Regions from separate parts of the Streptomyces sp. NPDC051636 genome, predicted to be linked through region 1. Evidence: riboswitches for the same ligand, from Rfam matches in the RefSeq annotation. Region 1 holds a riboswitch; each other region holds the start of a gene.
The links. A riboswitch is a leader RNA that binds a small molecule or an ion and turns the genes downstream of it on or off. The one in region 1 is predicted to bind cyclic di-AMP.

Region 1 (3,244 bases):
CCTTGAGATGGGCCTCGGTGCGCCGCTGGGCGGCCCGGGCGGCACCGAGGGGCTCCATCAGCAGGCGCATCTCCAGCAGGTCGGCGGCCTCCCGCTCGGTCGGTTCGGCGACGCACGCGCCCGCGTGCCGCCGGGTCACCACGAAGCCCTCGGCCTCCAGGGTGCGCAGCGCCTCGCGGACGGGGACGCGCGAGACGCCGTAGCGGCGGGCGAGGAGCTCCTCGGTGAGCCGGCTGCCGCGCTCGTAGACACCGGCCACGATGTCGTCCCGGATCGCCGTGCATACCGAGTGCGCCGGAATACGCATGACCGACCTCCGTCTTAATCCCCGTGAAACGTCGCTGATTGACGTGTGTTCCGTGACTCTATTGCAATGAGCGGGAATTTCCGATGGCAGGCCGGAATCCATGGATATTTTTTGGACAGCGGGGGTCCGAAACCACGAAAGCCCCGGCTGGTGGGCCGGGGCTTCGGGTGGTTGCGTGGTGGTTCGTCAGACGTTCACACCGCCGTGTGCGTCAGACGTTCACGCCGTGCTTGCGGAGGTAGGCGACCGGGTCGACGTCGGAGCCGTACTCCGGGGTGGTGCGGGCCTCGAAGTGGAGGTGCGGCCCGGTGACGTTGCCGGTCGCGCCGGACAGGCCGATCTGCTGGCCGGGGGTGACCTTCTGCCCCACCGAGACGCCGATGGACGACAGGTGGCCGTACTGGGTGTACATGCCGTCGGCCATCTTGATCACGATCTGGTTGCCGTACGCCCCGCCCCAGCCGGTGGAGACCACGGTGCCGGAGCCGACCGCGTGGACGGCGGTGCCGCTGGCGGCGTGGAAGTCGATGCCGGTGTGGGAGCCGGAGGACCACAGGGAGCTGCTGGCCTGGTAGCCGGTGGAGACGTAGGAGTGCGCGATCGGCGCCACGAACGCGTTGAGCCGCTTGCGCTCGGCCTCGCGGGCCGCCCGCTCCTCGGCCTCCCGGGCCTTCTTCGCCTGCTCGGCGGCCTCCTTGCGCGCCGCCTCCTCGGCCGCCTTCAGCTCTGCGGCCTCCTTCTGGGCGGTGGCCTGGGCGTCGATCTGCTCGGGGACCGAGTCGCTGATGGTGATGACCGGGGTGAGGCCGGTCTGCTCGACCGCGGGCTCGGCGGCGAGCGCCGGGGCGGCGAGAGTACCGATGGCGCCGGTGGTGGCGAGGGCCGCGACGCCCGCCGCGCGGGCGGTGGTGCGGTGCATCCGGCTGGGACGACGGTGCTTCCCGGTGGCGCGGGTGAACGCCATGAAGTGGCTGGTCCTTTCCTTCCTTCTCGCCTACCGGGTTAGCTGACGGGTTCGGAGCAGGAAGGTCTCCTACGGGCCCCCTCGCTGCGCGCGGGCGTCCGATTCACCCCAAGGGACGGTGGGTCCCCGGTTCCCCTGGCTCGCGCCGTACGGGGATTCGGCGATGGCTGTCCGGTGCCGCGGGTGCGGCGCACTGCCTGACGGACAGCCCGGAAGAAGCTAAGGCGCGCGGCTTCCAATCCTCAAACGGATCAGGGTCTTTGTAGCGCATCCCACAGGGCAGACAGGCAACCTCCGTCTCAATTCGGACATGCAGCGGGCCACATGGGGAACAAAGGGGCCCCGGTGATCCCGTCGGTCACCAGGGCCCCACGCGCGTGCCGCTACTCGGCGGACACGACGGACACTTCACCGAGACCGAGTGCCTCGACCGGCTCCTTGATCTGCGCCGCGTCCCCGACCAGGACCGTCACCAGACGGTCCACCGGGAAGGCGTTCACGACCGCCGCGGTGGCCTCCACGGTGCCGGTCGCGGCCAGCTGCCGGTACAGCGTCGCCTGGAAGTCGTCGGGCAGGTGCTGCTCGACCTGGTCGGCCAGCGTGCTCGCCACTGCCGCCGCCGTCTCGTACTTCAGCGGCGCCACCCCGACGAGGTTCTGCACGGCCACGTCACGCTCGGCGTCGGTGAGCCCCTCCGCGGCGAGCGTGCGCAGGACCGTCCACAGGTCGTGCAGCGCCGGGCCGGTGTTCGGGGTGTCCACGGAGCCGCTGATGGCGAGCATCGAGGCGCCGTTGCCCTCGGGGCCGGACCTGAGGACCTGCCCGAACGCGCGGACGCCGTAGGTGTAGCCCTTCTCCTCGCGCAGGACGCGGTCCAGGCGGGAGGTGAGGGTGCCGCCGAGGCAGTACGTGCCGAGCACCTGGGCGGGCCACACGCGGTCGTGCCGGTCGGGACCGACGCGGCCGATGAGCAGCTGCGTCTGGACGGCGCCGGGGCGGTCGACGATGACGACGCGGCCGGTGTCGTCGGCGGTCACCGGCGGCACGGGACGCGGCTGGGCCGCGGAGCCGCTCCACGCGCCCAGGGTGTCGCCGAGCAGCCCGTCCAGGTCGATGCCGGTGAGGTCGCCGACCACCACGGCGGTGGCGGTGACGGGCCGCACGTGCCGCTCGTAGAAGGCCCGCACGGTTGCCGAGTCGATCTTGGCGACCGTGTCCTCGGTGCCCTGGCGCGGCCGGGACATGCGCGAGGTCGCCGGGAATAGCTGCCGGGACAGCTCCTTGGCGGCCCGGCGGGAGGGGTTGGCCAGCTCGTGCGGGATCTCGTCGAGGCGGTTGCGCACCAGCCGCTCGACCTCGCTGTCGGCGAACGCGGGCGCCCTGAGGGCGTCGGAGAGCAGGTCGAGCGCCTTGCCGAGCCGGGAGGCCGGGACCTCCAGGCTGAGGCGCACTCCGGGGTGGTCGGCGTGCGCGTCGAGGGTGGCGCCGCAGCGCTCCAGCTCGGCGGCGAACTCCTCGGCGGAGTGCTTGTCGGTGCCCTCGGAGAAGGCGCGCGCCATGATCGTGGCGACGCCGTCGAAGCCGGCCGGCTCGGCGTCCAGGGGCGCGTCCAGGAGCACCTCCACGGCGACGACCTGCTGACCCGGGCGGTGGCAGCGCAGCACGGTCAGGCCGTTGTCGAGCGCGCCGCGCTCGGGGGCCGGGAACGCCCAGGGCCTGGCCTCGCCCGCCTGGGGCTGCGGGTGGAACTCCATAGCGGCGAGCTCGCTCACTTGGCCGCCTCCTCGTTCTCGTCGCCGGCTTCCACGGTTGCCTCGGCCTCGGGGTCTTCGGGGGGATCCGCGTCCTCGGTGTGTTCGGCGGCCTCGGCGGAGACCGGCTCGTACACCAGCACCGCGCGGTTGTCGGGGCGCAGGCGGGCCTTGGCGACCTCCTGGACCTCCTCGGGGGTCACCTCCAGGACGCGCTGGACG
Region 2 (3,244 bases), on a different contig from region 1:
CCAGGGCCGCGAGGACCCGGCGGCCACGCTCGGTGCCGAGGTGCTTGGCGGCACCGCCCGCCCGCGCGCTGTCGACGGTCGTACCGGGGCGGTACTTGCCCGTGAGGAAACCGGCGGCGAGGGAGAAGTACGGGACGACCGCGAGGCCGGCCCGGGCGGTGACGTCGCGCAGGGGGCCCTCGTAGGTGTCGCGCGAGACCAGGTTGTAGTGCGGCTGGAGCGCCACGTACCGGGCGAGGCCCTTGCGCTCGGAGAGGTCCAGGGACTCCTGGAGGCGCTCGGGAGAGATGTTGGAGGCGGCGATGTACCGGACCTTGCCCGCCCGGACCAGTTCGTCGAGGGCCCCGATGATCTCCTCCACCGGGACCTCGGTCTTGTCGTAGTGGGTGTAGTACAGGTCGATGTGGTCGGTGCCGAGGCGGCGCAGGGAGGCGTCGGCCGCGGCCTTGATGTTGCGGGCGGTCAGGCCCTGGTACTTCGGGTGCTGGCTGACCTTGGTGGCGATGACGAGGTCGGAGCGGTTGCCGCGGGACTTCACCCAGTTGCCGATGACGGTCTCGGACTCGCCGCCCTCGTTGCCGTCGGCCCACGCCGAGTAGGCGTCGGCGGTGTCGACGAAGTTGCCGCCGGCGGCCGCGTAGGCGTCCAGGACGGCGAAGGACTGCGCCTCGTCGGCGGTCCAGCCGAAGACGTTGCCGCCCAGGCAGAGCGGGAAGACCTCGAGGTCGGAGAAGCCGAGCTTGCGTAGAGAAGTCATGCCTTGATTCAACAACCGCGGCGGCGGCCGACATTCCGCCTGGGGTGCCGCATCAGCGCGTGTCCCGGACCCGCACGCGGAGGAAACCGGCGGCCCTGACGTCGGGGGGTCGCCGTCAGGGCCGCCGGGGAACGAAAGGACGCGTCAGGGGGTGAGGCCCTTGCCGCGCAGCCACGTCATCGGGTCGATGCCGGTGGCCTGGCCGTCGGGGTGGACCTCGAGGTGGAGGTGCGGGCCGGTGACGTTGCCGGTCGCGCCGACGCGGCCGATGACCTCACCGGTGCTGACCTTCTGGCCGACCTTGACGTTGATCGAGGACTGGTGGCAGAACCACAGCTCGGTGCCGTCGTCGAGGGTGAGGATCGTGCGGTAGCCGTAGGCGCCGGCCCAGCCCGCCTCGGTGATCGTGCCGCTGTGGATGGCTTTGATGAGCGTGCCGGTCGGGGCGGCGAAGTCGAGGCCGGTGTGGTAGCCGGAGGACCACATGGAGCCGGCCTGGCCGAAGGTGCCGGTGATCGTGTACGAGGACGTGGGCAGCGTGTACTGCTTGGCCAGCTTGGCGAGGCGGTCGGCCTCGGCCTGCTTCTCGGCGGCGGCCTGCGCCTTCTCCTTGGCGGCGGCGGCCTTGGCCGCGGCCTCCTTCTCCGCCTTGGCGGCCGCGTCGGCGGTCTGCTTCTCGGCGGCGGCCACGGCGGCGGCGGTGGCCTTGCCGTCGACCTGGCTCTGCTGCTGCTCGGCCTGGGCCATGATCCGGTTGCGCAGCACCTCGCCGGCGTCGGTGCTGCTCTGGTCGGGGTCGGCGGAGGCCACGCCGACGTTGGTCAGGGTGGCCGCGGCGGCCTCGGCACCGTCGGCGTCGTCGGCCAGCAGGGAGCCGACGGAGGGCAGGTCGGGCAGGGAGATGGAGACCGGCGGCTTGCCGGTGTTGGCGCTGGCCATGCCGCCCGCGCCGACGGCGGCGATGACGCCGACGCCCAGGACGGTGGAGCTGCGGGCGAGTCCGCCGCCGCGCTGCTTGGTGACACGGTGCCGGCCGCGGACCGGGGGAAGGGACTCCTCGGTGGGGTTCCACTCCTCCCAGAGGCCCTCGTCGGTGCGGTACTCGCCGTAGCCGAAGGTCTCGGTGCGCTGGCTCGGCACGAACGGGGCAGTGGGGGCAGGCCGGTTGGACGCCACGCGGGCGTGCTCCTTTCCTTCCGTCTCGCCTACCGGGTTAGCTGACGGGTTCGGAGCGGGAAGGTCTCCTACGCGCGTATACCGGTCGTGGACTCAGCGAGTTCACGACGGCGTTCGCGTGATTCACCCCAAGGTGGTGGTTCCCCGGTTCCCTTTCGGGATTCGGCGCGTGCGCACGGAGCCGCCTCGGGTGACGGCTGGGACGACCGCGCTGCGTTATCGAACGTTAATAGACCTACCTGTCAGTTTCCAAGTCGCTCCACTTGATCATTAACGTTTTCCCGGGGGAACTTACCTGCCATGACCGGCGAAAACCGGGCGAGTTGACTCCCGCTCGGCACACTTCAGGAGTCACAGGCGTTTTGATGGTGACTCAGCTGTGATGCGGAGGGCGCTCGGCGGATGACCGTGCGTGAGTGCCGGACCGGGGAAGCCGCGCCCGGGGAGGGGCTGCGCCGGGTCGCGCGACGAGGAAACACCCGGGGCCGGAATCCGTGTACTGGATTCCGGCCCCGGGTCTTCAGTAGCGGGGACAGGATTTGAACCTGCGACCTCTGGGTTATGAGCCCAGCGAGCTACCGAGCTGCTCCACCCCGCGTCGTTGTGTCTCCAGTGTACGCCATGCGCAGGACAGCTCGTACACGGGTTTTCGACCAGGGCTTTTCCCGGGGTTCCGCTCAGCTCAGCAGGTGCCGGTTCGGCGCCTTCGCCGCCGCCTCGTACTCCGGCAGGACGACCACGTCCACGCCTGCGGCCGCCAGCAGCCCGCTGCCGTCGGCCCCGGTGACGAACGTGTCCGGCTCCCGCCACGCCGTGACCACCCGCCGAACCCCCGCATCCAGGATCAGCCGGGCACAGGGCGCGGGCCGGGAGGCCCGCCGGGCGCACGGTTCGAGGCTGCTGTACACCGTGGCCGTGGCCAGCCGGGCGTCGGCGGCCGGGATCCTGGCCAGCGCCGCCTCCTCCGCGTGGACCACGGGGTCGTCCCCTTCCCGTGAGTGGCCGCGCGCGAGCTCCGTACCGTCGGCGGCCACCACCACCGCCCCGACGCTGAACGCCGTGTCCGAGGGCGGGCACAGCGCGGCCAGCTCGCAGGCGATCCGCAGCCAGTGGCGGTCGGCGGCGGAGACGGAGATGCCGGTGCCGGGTGCGGTCGGCTCGTAGCGCATCAGGACGACGTCCTCGATACGGCGCGTCTCCAGCAGCCGCAGGCGGCCGGCCTGGTAGCCGCCGGGGCCGAAGAGGCGGGGCGCGTTCGGGTCGCCGACGAGGAGGGGGGCGAGGACGAGGTGCAGTTCGTCGGCGAAGCCC
Region 3 (3,244 bases), on a different contig from region 1:
CGCCAACGCGGCCGACGGGACCACGTGGGACAAGGTGGCCGAGTGCGAAAGCGGCGGCTCCTGGAGCGCCAGCACCGGCAACGGGTACTACGGCGGCCTGCAGATATCCCAGGACGACTGGGACAAGTACGGAGGCCTCGACTACGCCTCCAGCCCCGACCAGGCCAGCCGCTCGCAGCAGATCGCGGTCGCCGAGAAGATCCTCGCCGACCGGGGCACCACCCCCTGGGCCACCTGCGCTCTGCTCTCCGGCCTTACGTCGAACTCCGGTTCGGTCGATGTGGACACCGGCGTCGGGGAGCCCGGATCATCCGGCTCCGGTGACTCATCCGGTTACTCCGGTTCATCCAATTCCTCCGGTTCCTCCCATTCTTCGGACTCCTCGTCCCACTCGTCGGACAGGTCCGGTTCCGCCTCGTCGTCCGGCCCGTCCTCCGACGCCTCCCCGTCGCCGAGTGCGAGCGCGGACGCCGACAGCGGTGTCACGGACGGTTCCTCCGACTCCGCGAAGTCGGACAAGTCGGCATCTTCCGACTCCAAAGACTCCCAGGAGAGCGGCAGCTCGTCCACGACGACCCCCAAAGTCGACGACTCGGACGATTCATGGCAGAGCGGGGGTTCTTGGAACCTTGTAGACACCGGAGCGATCAGCAGTGGCCGCCACCGGGGTGACAGTGCGGACGAAAGCGTGACAAACGGTCAGACCGCCAGCGCTTCCGGTCGTCACGCCTCACGCGACTACACCGTCCGCGCCGGTGACACCCTCGCCTCCATCGCCGACTCTGTTGACCTCGAGGGCGGGTGGCGGGCGCTCTACACCGCCAACAAGGACGCCATCGGCACCGACCCGAACAACATCACCCCCGGTCAGACCCTGGAAGTCGGTACCGAAACGGGCGAAAAGTAGCGGTACTTGACGCCCTGTTTTGTGCCCGATGTCCGGTTCGGTGAAAGTGTGGGATGAGTCTCAGAAGCCCTGATCGTCTTTGAAATTCGGCGGAGCGCGTGTCTACGGTCGTGACCGCTCGCCAATGCGAGCCCCGGCTGCCGCAACGCCGAATCCTGCCAGTGGCCGCCCGGGAACAGTCGTCGCGTCAAGCGCCGTAGGCAGGAGCGGGGGACCCAAGGTAAGTGCCGTGACCGGGAGTTGAGAGACGACCGGGACCGGCTGGGGGTGAAGCCGCGCCTCGCACGAGACACGTGTGAGGGGCGGCCGGGCAACTCAACCGGCCCGAACCCGACAGCTCACCTCGCAGGCGTCGGTGAGGGGATCGAACCATGCTGTTTTCCGGCAAGGGCAAGCACCGTCGTCCGTCCAAGGCCACTCGCGCCATCGCGCTCGCCGGTGTCACCGGCGTCGCCGTCGCCGCCCCGCTGATGGCGGCCGGCAACGCCTCCGCCGCCACCGCCTCCGAGTGGGACGCCGTCGCCCAGTGCGAGTCCGGCGGCAACTGGTCCATCAACACCGGCAACGGCTACTACGGCGGCCTGCAGTTCTCCGCCTCCACCTGGGCCGCGTACGGCGGCACCCAGTACGCCTCGCGCGCCGACCTGGCCAGTAAGTCGCAGCAGATAGCCGTGGCGGAGAAGGTCCTCGCCTCTCAGGGCAAGGGTGCCTGGCCGGTCTGCGGCAAGGGCCTGTCCAGCGCCACCTACAGCGGCGGCGCCAGCAGCTCCTCGAGCTCCTCGCCGAACAGCACCGGCACCCGTTCGACCACCGAGCAGCAGGCCTCCCGCTCCGCCGAGCGCCCGGCCGCCAAGAAGACCGTCACCACCCCGACCGGCAAGAAGGTCAAGAAGGGCGACGGCGAGTACAAGGTCGTCACGGGCGACACCCTCAGCTCGATCGCCGAGAAGCACCACGTCGCCGGCGGCTGGCAGAAGCTGTTCCAGCTGAACAAGGACATCATCGACGATGCCGATGTCATCTACCCGGGCCAGCAGCTGCACCTGAAGTGACCCCCGGCTCGTAGCCGAACCACAGCGCCCTCTTCCCGGGGCCTCCCCAGTGGAGGCCTCGTGAGGGTCACCCCCGTCCCCACGGGCTCCCCGCTCCGGTGCGTGTTCCCCCGTACGCACCGGGGCGGGGTTTTTTCTCCCCTCTTTGTTCCGCCGGGGAACAATGTGTACCGTCAGCCTGTCGTCACCGTGTCCACGGGACGGTCGGTCGGCTGCCGACGCCCCGGGGACGGTTAGGCTCTAGGCGCAGGGCACAGCCGTAAGGCACACAGCCCCGCACTTTCAGCGTCACATCCAAGAAGGAGATGCTCGTGCCGTCCATCGACGTCGTCGTAGCCCGGGAAATCCTGGACTCCCGAGGCAACCCCACGGTCGAGGTCGAGGTCGGCCTCGACGACGGCAGCACGGGGCGTGCCGCCGTTCCGTCCGGCGCCTCGACGGGCGCCTTCGAGGCCATCGAGCTCCGCGACGGTGACCCGAACCGCTACCTGGGCAAGGGCGTCGAGAAGGCCGTCCTCGCCGTCATCGAGCAGATCGGCCCGGAGCTGGTCGGCTACGACGCCACCGAGCAGCGTCTGATCGACCAGGCGATGTTCGATCTGGACGCCACCGACAACAAGGGCTCCCTCGGCGCCAACGCCATCCTCGGCGTCTCCCTCGCCGTCGCCCACGCCGCCTCCGAGGCCAGCGACCTCCCCCTCTTCCGCTACCTGGGCGGCCCGAACGCGCACCTGCTGCCGGTGCCGATGATGAACATCCTGAACGGCGGCTCGCACGCCGACTCCAACGTGGACATCCAGGAGTTCATGATCGCCCCGATCGGCGCGGAGTCCTTCTCCGAGGCGCTGCGCTGGGGCGCCGAGGTCTACCACACCCTGAAGAAGGTCCTGAAGAACAAGGGCCTGGCCACCGGCCTCGGCGACGAGGGCGGCTTCGCCCCGAACCTCGGCTCCAACCGCGAGGCTCTCGACCTCATCCTCGAGGCCATCAAGGAGGCCGGTTACGCCCCCGGCGAGCAGATCGCCCTCGCCCTCGACGTCGCCGCGTCCGAGTTCTACAAGGACGGCGTCTACGTCTTCGAGGGCAAGGAGCGCTCCGCCGCCGAGATGACGGAGTACTACGCCGAGCTCGTCGAGGCGTACCCGCTCGTCTCCATCGAGGACCCGCTGTTCGAGGACGACTGGGAGGGCTGGAAGACCATCACCGCCAAGCTCGGTGACAAGGTCCAGCTCGTCGGGGACGACCTGTTCGTCACCAACCCCGAGCGCCTGCAGCGCGGCATCGA

Region 2: it holds a riboswitch for cyclic di-AMP, as region 1 does, so the genes downstream of both, ACIBBH_RS13405 (M23 family metallopeptidase) here and ACIBBH_RS27910 (M23 family metallopeptidase) in region 1, are expected to answer to the same signal.
Region 3: it holds a riboswitch for cyclic di-AMP, as region 1 does, so the genes downstream of both, ACIBBH_RS20205 (transglycosylase family protein) here and ACIBBH_RS27910 (M23 family metallopeptidase) in region 1, are expected to answer to the same signal.

What each region holds. Positions count from the first base shown of each region.
Region 1 is NZ_JBITDA010000018.1:135,659-138,902, reverse strand. Features, by position in the region: gene ACIBBH_RS27915 (GntR family transcriptional regulator) at 1-307, opposite strand, end outside; gene ACIBBH_RS27910 (M23 family metallopeptidase) at 519-1,271, opposite strand; cyclic di-AMP (ydaO/yuaA leader) riboswitch at 1,285-1,444, opposite strand; gene ACIBBH_RS27905 (M16 family metallopeptidase) at 1,655-3,043, opposite strand; gene ACIBBH_RS27900 (M16 family metallopeptidase) at 3,040-3,244, opposite strand, start outside.
Region 2 is NZ_JBITDA010000005.1:355,997-359,240, reverse strand. Features, by position in the region: gene ACIBBH_RS13410 (aldo/keto reductase) at 1-757, opposite strand, end outside; gene ACIBBH_RS13405 (M23 family metallopeptidase) at 902-1,933, opposite strand; cyclic di-AMP (ydaO/yuaA leader) riboswitch at 1,945-2,111, opposite strand; tRNA gene ACIBBH_RS13400 (tRNA-Met) at 2,458-2,531, opposite strand; gene ACIBBH_RS13395 (dihydrofolate reductase family protein) at 2,611-3,244, opposite strand, start outside.
Region 3 is NZ_JBITDA010000010.1:216,667-219,910, forward strand. Features, by position in the region: gene ACIBBH_RS20200 (transglycosylase family protein) at 1-907, shown strand, start outside; cyclic di-AMP (ydaO/yuaA leader) riboswitch at 1,090-1,274, shown strand; gene ACIBBH_RS20205 (transglycosylase family protein) at 1,279-1,959, shown strand; gene eno (phosphopyruvate hydratase) at 2,271-3,244, shown strand, end outside.